Regions from separate parts of the Lysinibacillus sp. NPDC097214 genome, predicted to be linked through region 1. Evidence: riboswitches for the same ligand, from Rfam matches in the RefSeq annotation. Region 1 holds a riboswitch; the other holds the start of a gene.
The links. A riboswitch is a leader RNA that binds a small molecule or an ion and turns the genes downstream of it on or off. The one in region 1 is predicted to bind cobalamin.

Region 1 (7,536 bases):
CTTTTATTTTATGTCGCTCAAGTGTTCAAAGGAAAAGGGGCTTGCCTACTTTTTTAAAACACATATTAAGCCAGGTTTACTTATCTGCTTTATGCTATTAACATTAGTTGTTGCGTACAGTAGCTTGTTGATTGTAACGGGCTTCACAATTGTTCCATTCGTGTTGATGGCTGTATTAGCGATTGCCTTTTTAGTCTTTCGGCAATTTACAGTGCGCAACTTTGGCGGTGTTTCTGGGGATTTACTCGGTGCATCAATTGAAGGAATGGAGGTTGTACTATGGGTGACGTTGTTACTGTGCACTTAATGAGACATGCACCAACAAAGGAAAATTTAGAGAAGCGTTATATCGGCTGGACCGATTCTTTATTAGCTGATGCATCTTTACTCCCTATTGTAGATCAAGAGGTCACGAAGGTGTATGGTAGTGATTTACTGCGCTGTAGGGAAACCGCGGCCCGTTATTTCCCGAATGCAATATACGTGTCTGATAGGAGATTTCGAGAGTCGAATTTCGGAGAATTTGAAGGGCGAACATACGAGGACTTAAAATCGGATAATCGATATTGTGCATGGTTAGATGATCCTGTACAGTCACCTCCTCCAAAGGGGGAAGGTTTTGATGACTTTTGTGCACGTGTTTTGGAAGGGTTCACTGCATTACCAAAAGGGGAAGATGTGTGTCATCTCGTCGTCCATGGTGGCGTTATTCGAGCACTTCTCGTAGCCTTTGCACCAACTGAGCAACCTTTTTGGTCGTATCAAACACCGCATGATAAAATGTTTTCTTTAACGTTTACAAGAAAGGCTTGGGAGGAGGGAGCAAGATGCATGTCTTTATCGGAGGAGCATATAGTGGGAAAACCGACTACGTCATGAAATTACTTGCAGGTCAAAACGTTGAGCTAGTGGATGGTACTCTACCTAATGGCACTCTTACCTGTGATGTACTAGTTATTAAAAATATAGAGAAATGGCTTGTGACACAAGATCTTGAAGATGATGAGCCCCTTGTCAGAACCATTTTGACAAGACTAAAGACCCTTGAAGAAAATTGTACCTTATATATAATAGTGACCGATATGGGACGTGGCGTTGTGCCGATGGACAAACAGGCACGATTATTGCGTGATACATGTGGGCGTTTGTACCAGGCATTATTTGCTGAAGCCGAACAAGTCGTACGCATTTGGTACGGTATTGGGGAACAAATTAAATAATATAGTGACTTGAAGAATTTGTAAGGCTCTTTACAAAAGTGGGGATGACAAATGCAAAGATACATGCTATGTATATAAGTTGATTGGAGTGGAGGCTGGGCGACACCTCGGGGATCAGCAATAAAGGAACGAAGGCTAAAACCATCACATCCTGTGATAACGCCTTCGTGACCAACATAGTGTTGGCCCGAGACCCTGCAGCGAAGCGAATGTTTTCTGTGCGAAAGCGAAGCGGCAGCAACAAAGCGCCCAGCCGGAACGGAAATCAACCTACGATATGTTGACGAGCCAAATATAAAAAGAAAGAGGAAATGGAATGGATCGACAAAAATTGATGAAATTGACGCTCACTGCCATGGTAGCAGCAATTTGTGCAGTAGGTGCAGTTATTAAAATTCCTGCATTTATTACAACTGCAGCGCTTGACTCTGCACCTGCATTTTTGAGCGTTGTATTTTTATCACCAGTATTAGCTGGTGTTGCGGGAGTCATTGGGCATTTTATCTCAGCCTTGACTACGGGCTTCCCTCTAGGACCACTACATATAATTATCGCATTGGAAATGTTTATCGTTGTATGGATCTTTGGAGTTATGCATAAAAAAGGAATGCATTTCTGGAAATGGCCTGTGGCACTTATATTAAATGGTGTCGTGGCACCTTTACCATTTTACTTTATCATTAGTCCGGCATTTTACTGGACGTCATTGACTAGTCTTCCGCTGGCAACACTCATAAATTTAGTGATCGTTGCGGTTGTGATGCCAATTCTGTCGAAGGTGTTTGTGCGTAAGGAAGGTCGAGTCCATTGAGAAATGCAATGAAAATAGGTGAGCTGATTGCGACAACAGATAATGCCGCAGCAATTGGCGAAAAGATACAAGATGTTGTGTCTGCTCCAGATCAACTTACGGCATATTTTACCGCACGTGTTACATTTTTAGAGCAGCTTGCTGCAAATGCTTTACCAAGGCATATTTTACTTGCTAATTTTACAGGGGATGCTGCATGGTCTCGTTATGTTGCAGGTATTCAGCAAGTTTTTGATGAGGCTGGTCTTTTTTGTCCACCAATAGACGGTAGTTCAGAGACTAATATGCCAACTTTACAATCAGGTTTGTCAATCACGATGCTTGGGGAGCAGCAAAAACGCATAGCAACTAAGCATGAGCAGCTAAGTTGGTACACATATGGTCTGCCACTTGTAGGCAATGAAATCCTTGGACAGCCTGAGGATGTCGCACAGCTGGAACCTATTTTTCAAGCGTGGAAAGAGGGGCTCGTGCAGCAAGTATGGCCAGTAGGGTCAAAAGGTCTACAAGCAGAATTTACCCGACTTTTTGGCGAGCAACAGATCAAAAGTTCATTAGATGTTGAGAAAACGGCTGGTCCATGTGCAGTAGTTTTGCTAGGAATTGATTCAGAAAAAGAGCAGCTAGCACAAAAATATTTTCCTAGAAATTTTGAAAAACTACGTAAAACTGCATTGTAATCGGGCTTGCTTCGAGAAAAAGTAGCACTTTAAAAATTTTAAGGGGCAAAACGCCTATTGCAAGTGTAAACACAATATGTTAGATTTGTTTAGGAGTTAAAACACAATATATAGTAGTTTGGACGAGCGGTACCAAATATGGTTTAAAAGGGAATTCGGAAAAGAGTCATCTTAGGCCGAAGCTGTCCCCGCAACTGTAAGTGCTGACAAATGATGAAAAGGCCACTGTGAAGAACGGGAAGGCTATCATTTGGAGGAAGCATGAGCCAGGAGACCTGCCAACTTGTTCAAGACAGCAACACATTCTTCGGGGATTGAGAAGTGGAGGCGAGAGATTTGTCCACTTCTTAGTGTGCATGTCCTTCATTTCCATTTCCGATTTTACAGCGATCACGTAACCGATAGATGTTGCGTGATCGCTTTTTGTGTTGCTGGAGAAAGAAAGGGAGAGAATGTATACATGACAATTCAAATCGAACAGCAAATTGCTAAGCTCAAGAAAAGTTATACGGAGGATGAACTCGAAAGTTTTGTAAGATTATCGGATCGATGGCTACGAAAAAACGACAATGCGACATTTGAAGCATGGGCGGATGCGATGATTTTACAAACGCTTAGCCTAATTGATGAGGAGGAGCCTTACTGGACATTTGTCGCAGCTCAAGTTTATTTAGAAAAACTGTATGATCAATTTGCAATGCGCCGTGGCGTTTCAGTGCAGGATGTTTATAAAGGTTTCCCAGAACAATTAGCACGCTATACAGAAGCTGGTTTGTATCATGAATGTTTAACAACAAAATATAGTGAGCAGGATCTTCAAGAACTCGCTTCCTATTTAGAATCAAGTCGAGATGAATTGTTTACGTATATTGGCTTAAAAACATTAATGGACCGCTATGTAGTCCGTGATTACACGAAAACACCAGTGGAGCTACCACAGGAACGCTGGATGGTCATTGCGATGACCCTTATGCAAGATGAAACAGAAAATCGTTTAGAAAAAGTACGTGAATCTTACTGGGCAATGAGTAGTTTATATATGACTGTTGCCACACCGACTTTATCGAATGCAGGTAAAACACATGGCCAGCTATCTAGCTGCTTTATCGATACAGTAGATGATAGTTTACAAAGTATTTATGACACGAATACAGATGTCGCTACATTATCGAAATACGGCGGTGGCATTGGCGTTTATATGGGCAAAATTCGTAGCCGAGGCTCATCAATTAAAGGCTTTAAAGGCGCATCAAGTGGCGTTTTACCATGGATTAAACAGCTTAATAATACGGCGGTTTCAGTCGATCAGCTCGGTCAACGACAAGGAGCTATTGCTGTCTATTTAGATGTTTGGCATAAAGACGTCTTTACGTTTTTAGATTTACGCTTAAACAATGGGGATGAGCGTTTGCGTGCCCATGATATTTTCACAGGACTATGCTTACCGGATTTATTTATGGAAACGGTTGAAGAGCGCGGGGAATGGCATTTATTTGATCCACATGAAGTGCGAGAAGTTATGGGCTTTTCATTAGAGGATTACTACGATGAGAAAAAGGGTGATGGCTCTTTCCGTACTAAATATGCGGAATGTATCGCGAATCCATTATTAAGTCGTGAAGTCGTGCCAGCGATTGATATTATGAAGCGAATTATGCGCTCACAGCTTGAAACAGGCGTGCCGTTTATGTTCTATCGAGATGAAGTGAATCGCATGAACCCGAATAAGCATGAAGGGATGATTTACAGTTCGAACTTGTGTACAGAAATTTTCCAAAATATGTCTGCGACTGAATTCGAGTCTATTACCCTAGAAGATGATGTCATCGTAACACGTCGCAAGCCTGGAGATTTCGTTGTATGTAACTTATCATCTATCAATTTAGGTAGAGCTGTACCGGCTGGTGTTTTAGAACGATTGATCCCGATTCAAGTACGTATGTTAGATAACGTTATTGCACTTAATACAATTCCAGTAAAACAAGCAGAGCGTACAAACTTACGCTACCGTGGTATTGGGCTTGGAACATTTGGCTGGCATCATTTATTAGCTTTGAAAGAAATTCAATGGGAGTCTGAGGAAGCTGTGGAATTTGCGGACAAGCTTTATGAGCAAATTGCGTATTTAACGATTCGTGCTTCAAACAATTTAGCATGTGAAAAAGGGGCATACCCACTATTTGAAGGCTCGGATTGGCATACTGGTGCATATTTTGACAAACGTGGCTACGACAGTCATAAATGGAACGAGTTACGTGCAGCGGTTGCTGAAAAAGGAATGCGTAACGGTTATGTCATGGCGGTTGCACCGAACTCATCAACATCCATTTTAGCGGGCAGTACGGCTACGATTGATCCTATCTTCCAAAAGAGTTATTCAGAGGAGAAGAAGGATTACAAAATTCCGGTAACAGTACCAGATCTATCACCTGTGACAACTTGGTATTATAAATCTGCTTATTTCATTGATCAAAATTGGACAATCAAGCAAAATGCTGCACGAGCACGTCATATCGACCAAGGCATTTCACTTAATTTATACGTTCAAAATACGATTAAGGCGAAAGATTTACTAGCATTGCATATGAATGCTTGGGCGAGCGGCGTGAAAACGACATATTATGTACGCTCAACGTCTGTAGAATTGCTAGAATGTGAGTCTTGCGCAAGCTAGGAGGAAGTTAATAATGACAACTATTACAAAACGACAAATTATGGATAAGGAAGCGCCAAACCGTTCAACAGGAATTGTGAACGGGCGCTCTTCTAACATTTTAAACTGGGATGATGTGCGCTTTAGCTGGGCTTATCCTAAATATAAAAAAATGCTAGGGAACTTCTGGACACCGTTTGAAATTAATATGAGCAATGATGTCAAGCAGTTTCCACAGCTATCAGCAGATGAACGGGAATCCTTTTTAAAAATCATTGGCCTACTAGCGCTATTAGACAGTGTGCAAACCGATTTTGCAGGGAAAGTAGCGGACTATTTAACAGATTCAAGCTTAAATGCATTAATGATTATTTTAGCGCAACAAGAGGTGATCCATAATCACTCTTATTCTTATGTGCTATCAAGTATTGTGAACAAAGACGAGCAGGATCGTACGTTTGACTTTTGGCGAACAGAGCCAGTATTAGAGCGACGTAATGAGTTCGTTATTAAAGGCTACCATGCATTTTCGGAGGAGCCAACTGTTGAAAATATGCTAGAAGCGATTGTCTATGATGTGATTTTAGAAGGTTTATTCTTCTATTCAGGTTTTGCGTTCTTCTATCATTTAGCACGCAATCAAAAAATGGTGGCCTCATCAACGATGATTAACTATATTAATCGCGATGAGCAGCTACATGTCGATTTATTTGTGAAAATTTATCAGGAGCTACTAGAGGAATATCCTGAATACGATACACCAGAACGAGCAGCTCGTGTACAGGAAATCTTCCGAGAAGCGGTTCAGCTAGAAGTCGATTGGGCTAATGAAGTGATTGGCAATAAAATTGATGGCCTTGATGTGGAAGATGTACATGATTATGTTCACTTCTATGCGAACGTACGCTGTAATCAGCTTGGCGTAGAGCGTCCATTTGAAGGTTACCGCAAAAATCCATTGAAGTGGGTAAAAGCATATGAGGATGTTGATTTAGGGAAAACAGATTTCTTCGAGCAGCGTTCTCGCCAGTATGTGAAGGTCAATGTAGAAGATAACGGCTTTGATGATTTGTAAAAAGCTTTAGAGAAAAAACTGCCATGTTAGCGTGATGAATGCTGACATGGCTTTTTTCCAGTTGTTCAAAAATGGAAAATAGTTGGATGCAAGCCTCTCTTAAATAAATATTAGCCTAGTGTTGATGACTTCAAAAAGTATTTTATTGGGAGGGCTTATTACCAAATTTAGAGATGATATTTGTAAAAACGTATACGATGTAAATTAGTTGATTTTCGTTACGACTGGGCGACTCCTTGGGATCAGCGATATAGAGGAACGAAGGCTAAAAGCATCACGTCCTGTGATAACGCCTTCGTGACCGACATCCTGTTGGCCCGAGACCCTGGAACGAGCAGGTAGGGGAACGAAGGCTAAAACCATCACGTCCTGTGATAACGCCTTCGTGACCAACATCCTGTTGCCCCAAGCGGCTCATCGGACGCCCCCAGGAAGCTTTGCTCTGTGCGAAAGCGAAGCGTCAGCAATTGTTTTATCTGTGCGACAGCAACAACAAATGTTTTATCTGCGCGAAAGCGAAGCGGCAGCGACAAAGCGCCCGGTCGGAACGGAAATCAACCTCACGCTATGGTGATGAACCATAATTAGTATATTTATTATCAATCGTGTCCCGGATATTACGAGACACGAAAAATTAATTGACACTTGAGAATGATTTTCAGTTATAATTATTAACGAAGAACGAAAAGAACGGAGAAGAAAGAATGCAGGCAATAAAACAGTTAGGAGGGTTTTTAGGGCCCTATAAATTTTTCACCTTAATCGCACCATTATTAATGGTACTAGAGGTAACGATGGATTTACTTCAGCCGACGATTATGCAGCATATGATTGATACGGGTATTGCGAATGGCGATAATCCGTATGTGCTGAAAATGTTCGTTTGGATGCTGATGAGTGCGGTATTCGGACTTGTTGGTGGGATAGGCTGCTCTTATTATAGTTCGAAGGCAGCTATCCATTTTGCATCGGACGTTCGTCAGTCACTTTATGAAAAAATGATGACGTATTCGGCAAAGGAACGTGACACTTTTACAACAGGGAAGCTTATTACGATTTTAACGAGTGACGTAGAAAGTGTTCAACGCGCGTTTATG
Region 2 (7,536 bases), on a different contig from region 1:
TGTAGAAAAACTTGCATCACAACCACTTGCGCCTAGAAAGAAGGATATTACAGTAGCAGAAGTTGAAGAGTTAGCTAAATCTCTCTTAAAAGTGGATTCAGACAAAGTAAAGCTACAAATTGAGTCGGTTGATGAAAGAGAAAACGAAAATGGCGAAACAATTTACGATGTAAATTATATGTATTATTCTGGAAATGGAGGCTCGGGCACATCATTTGAAGTGAACAAGGCAACAGGTGAGATTACAAACTACTGGGATATGCGTAGAGATTTCATGGAGACAGATGATAAAGTAGAGCCAATTTCAAAAGATGCTGCATTAGCAAAAGCGATCGACCACTTAAAAGAATGGGCTCCGTCCTATATTCATAATTATTCAAAACCACTAGAAGATGCAACATATGATAAATATTCAAAACAGTATTACTTCTCTTTCCCACGTATTGTCAATGGCATTGCCGTAGTAGGGGATGAAATTTCTGTTGGTATCAGTGCAGATGGGAAATTAAATGCTTTACATGTTAATAATCGTAAAATCGATAATTGGCCGTCTGTAAACAAAGCTATTCCTGCAGATAAAGCAAAAGCAACGTTCAGTGAGGGGTTAAAAGTAGAGCTCCAGTACGCAAAACAGGATGGTGAGGATAATCACCACTATGATTTAGTATACTCTCCAGTTTATAATGGAAGCTTGTTCAATGGTATTGATGCAACAACTGGTAAATGGCTTCAAAATGTTGATGATGCCAAAGAAAAACCAGCTATTTCACATCCGAAAGCTGGAGGAGAATTAACTTATTTACTACACCAAAATGTATTAGAGGTTAAAGACCCTGCAAACTTTAATGCTGATACAGCTGTAACCAAGGGAGAAGCTTTGAAAATCTTAGTTAAATCACTTTCTTACGGATATGATTTCGGTCCGAATGGAAGAGACAACGAAAAGCAATCCTTTAATAATATTGACAAAAAACATCCATTATACAAAGTCGTTGAACAAGCTGTAAGAATGGATATTTTACAACCGGCGAATCAATTTGCAGTAGATAAAGAATTGACTCGTCAAGAGCTTGCAGAATGGTTAGTACGTATACTAAATTTAGAAAGTGTTGCTAAGCATAGTGACATTTACAAATTAAACTTTACTGATGCAAGCTCTATTGACTCAGCGTACGCAGGTTATGTTGCTTTAGTAAGTGCGATGGGCTTAATGGATGGACAGCAAAATAAATTCAATGCTACTGGGAAAGTGACGTATGCAGATTTGGCAATATCTACAGTTCGTCTAGCAAAGGCTGTTTATGAGGAAAACGACGACCGCCGTTACTATTATTAATCAGTAATCGATACATGAAGGGGCATCTCCTGATTTTAGGGGATGCCCTTTTTGTGAGATTACAGTAAAACAAAAGGATTGCCGTCAATTATTATATATGTTATTATTATCTCGAATTAAAGATAAATGAATTCGAAGTAAATGAAAAGAGGGAGTCGTGTGAAGGAAAATAATCGTAATTTAAAAGCTTTTACGGTCTTGTTCCGGGCGTATCAAACGATTCAGGATGCAACAAAGAGAGATTTACTTCAATATGATTTAAATCAAACCGAATTTTCGGTACTTGAGTTTTTATATCACCACGGTGAGCAACCAATTCAAGTAATTGGAAAGAAAATTTTAATTGCAAGCAGTAGTATTACGTATGTTATTGATAAGCTCGAACAAAAAGGTTTTGTGTATCGACGTGCTTGTCCAAAGGATCGTCGTGTCACATATGTTTTATTAACATCTGAAGGACAAGTGTTGATGGAAGAAATATTTCCAAAGCATGAACAAAAAATTAATGAGATTTTTGAAGTATTAGGTCAACAGGAGATGGATACAATGATTCTGTCTTTAAAAAAGGTTGGTTTAAACGCAGTTGAAAAATAAAAAAAATAAAAAAATTTACGTATATATCTCGAAATCGAGATAAATAGGAGGAACAAAAATGAATCATTTAAAAGGAATTCACCACGTTACTGCTATTACAAGTAGTGCAGAAGAGAATTATAAATTCTTTACTTATGTGTTAGGGATGCGATTAGTGAAAAAAACAGTTAATCAGGATGATATCCAAACATATCATTTATTCTTTGCAGATGATAAAGGTAGTGCTGGTACTGATATGACATTTTTCGATTTCCCAAACATCCCAAAAGGTGTGCATGGAACAAATGAAATTTCCAAAACCTCATTCCGCGTGCCTACAGATGCGGCATTGGACTATTGGGTAAAACGTTTTGATCGATTAAATGTTAAACATACAGGTATACAAGAACAGTTTGGTAAGAAAACTTTATCATTCGTTGATTTTGATGATCAGCAATATCAACTTATTTCTGATGAAAACAATACAGGCGTTGCATCTGGCACTCCATGGCAAGATGGACCGATTCCTCTTGAATATGCAATTACAGGCCTGGGTCCGGTTTTTATACGAGTTGCTAACTTTAAATATTTCAAAGAAATGCTAGAAAAAGTGATGCTCTTTACAGAAATTGCAGAGGAAGGGGATTTCCATTTATTTGAGGTTGGTGAAGGCGGAAACGGTGCACAAATCGTTGTAGAGTTTAACGCAGTTTTACCAGTAGCTCGTCAAGGCTTCGGTACAGTACATCATGCGGCATTCCGCGTAGAGGATCGCGCTGTATTAGATGAATGGACAGAACGATTTGAAAGCTTTGGCTTCAATACTTCAGGTTATGTAAACCGTCACTTCTTTGAATCCCTTTATGCGCGAGTTGCACCACAAATTTTATTTGAGCTAGCTACTGATGGCCCAGGATTTATGGGGGATGAGCCTTATGAAACATTAGGTGAAAAATTATCATTGCCACCGTTTTTAGAGCCAAAGCGTGCACAAATTGAAGAGCTTGTTCGTCCTATCGACACTGTAAGAAGTACGATTACGTTCGATAAAGAATATGAGTAATGCATTTCATTCCATTCCATTCAGTAGAGAAACATTAGCTTCTGCTGAATGGATTACATACTCTTAACAGTTAGACGATTTCTAAAAAATGAATGGAGGGCAGTTAGATGGAATTTACAAAGGTAATAGATAAGCGTCGTTCGGCGAATAATTTTATAGAAGGCATCAAGATGAGCGAAGAAGATATACGTCCCATTTTGGAGGATGTTAAACTTGCTCCATCCGCTTTTAATTTACAACATGCCAATTATATCGTTGTCTTAGATGAAGAAAAAAAAGAAAAAGCAAGAGAAGCAGCATATGGGCAATATAAAGTGCACTCATCCTCAGCGGTTATACTTGTTTTAGGAAATAAAGAAGCCTATAAAAATACTGCCAACCTTAGTCAAGGGATGGTAGACTTGGGCATTATTAATGCTTGTGAGTTAGAAAATATTGTCGAAGAAAACACTAAGTTTTATGAAGAACGTGGCGAGGAATTTATGAAGGAAGAAGCCATTCGTAATGCTTCACTTTCAGCTATGTTATTTATGCTAGCGGCTAAAAATCGCGGATGGGATACATGTCCAATGATTGGCTTTGATCAACAACAAATGAGAGCTCTTTTTAATGTCCCAGAAACACATGAAATTGTATTAATGATAACTATAGGTAAGGAAAAAGAAAATAGTCGCCGCTTGCGTGGTTATCGTAAACCAGTTGAGGAATTTGCAACCTATTATTAGGGTGGTATAAAATAGAAGTGCTTTACAAATAATAAATTTAATGCACATTTAGGAGGAAATATTGTGAAAGTAGTAGCAATTGTAGGGAGTATCCGTAAAGAATCTTATAATATGCAATTAGCAAAATTTATTCAAAAACGTTATACAGAGAAAATTGATCTTGAAATATTAAGCTTAAAAGATGTACCAATGTATAATCAAGATATCGAAAATGAAGCCCCACAACCTGTACTTGATTTTAAAGCAAAAGTAAAAGCGGCAGATGCAGTACTATGGTTGACTCCAGAATATAATGGTACAGTGCCAGGTGTTATGGTTAACGCCATCGATTGGTTATCTCGCGTTGATAAAGTAATGATTGGCAAGCCATCATTCATGATGGGGGCATCAATGGGTAACTTAGGTACTGTTAAAGCACAATTACATTTACGAGATATTTTATTCTCACCTGGAGTAAATTCACCATTACTTAGTGGTAATGATGTTTATATTGGCGCAGTACACACTAAATTTGATGCTGAAGGCAATTTAACAGATGAGGGTACTATTAAATTCCTAGATGTAGTTATTGACAACTTCTTAAACTGGATGGAAAAATATATTTAACAATAGAAAAAAATGTCCCATTAGTATGTAAAATACTGATGGGACATTTTTGGGTTTATGATAGAGGTTAATGCTCCGACACCCTGCCGCTAAACTGGCCAGTCAACTGAAGCGAAAGGTAGAACAATCGATGAGATTCGGTAAAAATGCCTAGTTGGAGAGAAATCAACCCACATTTTGGGGATGATCCTTTATTTAATTGGAATTATTTTTAAAACTTTTTGAAGGCGGTATGCAAAAATACCCGCGAATATAGCTAAAATAATATCCTTTGGCAAAGGAGGCATCATCCAAAGCCATGCTAGTTTATAAGTGAAAGCATCAGGAGCACTAGCCCATAGCTTGTAGGCAAAGTACATCCAATTTGTCCCTAGTAAATAATTAATAGCAGTTGCAACTAATGCAGCAACTACATAGCTTTTCTTCGTTCCACTGCGTTCTACAATAAGCCCAGCGACAAATGCAGCTAATATAAAAGAGACAATGAAACCAAAAGTAGGACTTAAAATTTGTCCAAAGCCTCCGCTGAAACGTGCAAATACAGGTGCTCCTGCTAAACCGATGCACATATAAACAGTGCAAGCGAGTGCCCCTTTTCTACTACCGAGAATAAGTCCTGCTAAAATAGCAAAAAATGTTTGCAATGTGATCGGTACTCCACCAACAACCATGAAAGGTACAATGGACGTAATATTAGCGCCTATCATCATCAATGTTGAAAATAGTCCAACGTATGCAATATCTACTGTTTTTAATTTTTGATGTGTATGTTCCACAACCGTTGTCATTATTTCACCCCTAAAAAGTAATGTTGATAATAATAGTGTAAAAAAATAAAGTTTTTGTGTCAACCTGATTATTATTTTTGGTTAACGAAAATACATTCTCTTAACTTGATAAATGATTGTTAGTATAGACTAACTATTAAAATATATGATAGAATTGCCATAATTTTATATTATTCGATGCTAATGGTGTGACATCTTGTACAAGGTGTCACTTAAAAGGGAAATCGGTGCAAATCCGACGCTGTCCCGCAACTGTAACGAGGAGTTCTATGATGATGTAGCCACTGTTCTAGAATGGGAAGGCAATCATAGGCACATTGATTCGAAGCCAGGAGACCTGCCATTTAGTTATTCCTGTAATGCCCACGAGGACGAAAGCGATTACGGACAATAGTAGAAGAAAATCTAACTTTGTTTAATTTCTTTCAGCATGTGTCTAAACACACACTGAAAGACGCATTATGCCGAGGCATAATAAACTCTAGGGTATTTCCATGCGCATTTGCATGGAATACCCTTTTTTCTTTCATTTATCTTCGTTCTGCTAATGTTAGCAAAGCGTCAGCTACAATTTACGGCAAGGTGAAATTGATGTTTAATGATTAGGAGTTAATAAACAGATGAATAGAAAATTTATGCTACTTTCAATGACCCTTCTTCTAGTACTTATAATTTCAATGACAATTGCGATTATGGTTGGATCGGTCTCCGTTTCACCACTTTATGTATGGAAGGTTATCCTTTCTAAAATTCCAATTATACAAAGTTCAATCGAACAAGATTGGAGCCGCTCTCAGGAAATTATCATTTGGCAAATAAGGGCTCCACGTGTATTACTTGCTGCTATCGTTGGAGCAGGCTTGGCAATTGCAGGAGCAGCCATTCAGGCACTCGTTCGTAATTCAATTGCAGAACCATATATTTTAGGAATTTCTTCCGGCGCGACGGTTGGTGCCACAGCTGTCATCATTTTAGGTGCCTTTTCATTTCTAGGCGTTTATGCTCTTTCCGTATCTGCCTTTTTAGGTTCTCTCACAGCAATGGGGTTAGTTTTCTTCTTATCACATGTTGGCGGTAGGGTGTCTGTCTTTCGACTTTTACTTTCAGGGATGGCGGTGTCATTTATTTTATCTGCCATTTCAAATTTTATATTAATGCTGTCGAAGCAAGAGGGGGGAATGAAGGCAGTCATGTTTTGGATGCTAGGAAGCCTAGCAGGTGCGAAATGGAGTATTCTTGTAATTCCTACAGTCATTTTTATTGTAGTATTTGCCTTGTTATGGCTCCACTATCGCAGCTTAAATTTATTACTTCTTGGAGAAGAAGCTGCAGTTACATTAGGGGTTAACTTACAACAATTCCGAGTACAGCTTATTTTATTAGTATCATTATTAACGGGTGTACTTGTTGCTGTAAGTGGCTCAATCGGATTTGTTGGCTTAATCATTCCACATATTGTACGGCTAATTGTAGGTTCAAATCATAAATATGTTATACCGATTAGCGCATTATTAGGAGGGATTTTCTTAGTTTGGGCAGATGCACTTGCTCGAACGTTAATTGCTCCTGAGGAAATGCCGATTGGAATTATCACGGCTTTTTGCGGGGGTCCATTTTTCATCTGGCTGCTACGTCGTAACAATTATTCTTTCGGTGAAGGAGATTAAAACATATGACATTAGAAGCGAAACAAGTATCATTCTCCATTTCTGATGAACGCATATTACATGAAGTAAGTGTTCAAATAAAGAACAGGCAATTTGTTGGGCTAATTGGTCCTAATGGTAGTGGGAAGTCAACGCTATTAAAGAATATGTATCGTTTATTAAAACCAGAAAGTGGAACAGTATTATTAAATGAACAGAATATTTTAAAGCAATCGAGCAAAAGCATAGCTAAAAATTTAGCAGTTGTGAGTCAAGAAACACCGGTCTTATTCGATTTTACAGTGCATGATTTAGTGAGTATGGGGAGAACTCCCCATAAAAAACTATTGGAGCTTGATCAAGAACAAGATTTTCAAATCGTAAAGGATGCACTGAAGCAAACAGGTATCGCTCATTTAGAAAAACGTAGCTATAGCTCTCTTTCGGGTGGCGAAAAAAAGCGGGTGATGGTTGCCCGTGCCCTTGCTCAGCAAGCACAAGTGCTTATTTTAGATGAGCCAACAAATCATCTAGATATTCAACATCAATTGCAGCTTATGGATCTAATCCAAACCTTACATTTAACAGTTGTTGCTGCAATCCACGATTTAAACATTGCAGCTATGTATTGCGATCAAATTTATGTTTTACAGCAAGGTCGAATTGTTTGTTTTGGCACACCAGAAGAAGTACTTACACCGGAATTATTACAAGATGTATTTGGTGTTTATGCCGATATTCAAACACATCCACTTACAGGTAAACCTTATTTAATGTATATCCCAGAGCAATTCACGAA

Region 2: linked by a shared signal. The riboswitch ahead of ACQKMI_RS22590 (FecCD family ABC transporter permease) and the one ahead of ACQKMI_RS18635 (ribonucleoside-diphosphate reductase subunit alpha) in region 1 are both predicted to bind cobalamin.

The regions. Positions count from the first base shown of each region.
Region 1 is NZ_JBNNSS010000009.1:17,567-25,102, forward strand. It holds gene cobS (adenosylcobinamide-GDP ribazoletransferase) at 1-307, shown strand, start outside; gene ACQKMI_RS18615 (histidine phosphatase family protein) at 280-879, shown strand; gene ACQKMI_RS18620 (bifunctional adenosylcobinamide kinase/adenosylcobinamide-phosphate guanylyltransferase) at 828-1,220, shown strand; gene ACQKMI_RS18625 (ECF transporter S component) at 1,537-2,031, shown strand; gene ACQKMI_RS18630 (hypothetical protein) at 2,028-2,711, shown strand; cobalamin riboswitch at 2,821-3,010, shown strand; gene ACQKMI_RS18635 (ribonucleoside-diphosphate reductase subunit alpha) at 3,172-5,385, shown strand; gene ACQKMI_RS18640 (ribonucleotide-diphosphate reductase subunit beta) at 5,399-6,439, shown strand; gene ACQKMI_RS18645 (ABC transporter ATP-binding protein) at 7,144-7,536, shown strand, end outside.
Region 2 is NZ_JBNNSS010000015.1:44,674-52,209, reverse strand. It holds gene ACQKMI_RS22620 (YcdB/YcdC domain-containing protein) at 1-1,336, shown strand, start outside; gene ACQKMI_RS22615 (MarR family winged helix-turn-helix transcriptional regulator) at 1,496-1,930, shown strand; gene ACQKMI_RS22610 (ring-cleaving dioxygenase) at 1,989-2,972, shown strand; gene ACQKMI_RS22605 (nitroreductase family protein) at 3,080-3,697, shown strand; gene ACQKMI_RS22600 (NADPH-dependent FMN reductase) at 3,761-4,303, shown strand; gene ACQKMI_RS22595 (biotin transporter BioY) at 4,495-5,091, opposite strand; cobalamin riboswitch at 5,259-5,450, shown strand; gene ACQKMI_RS22590 (FecCD family ABC transporter permease) at 5,712-6,758, shown strand; gene ACQKMI_RS22585 (heme ABC transporter ATP-binding protein) at 6,764-7,536, shown strand, end outside.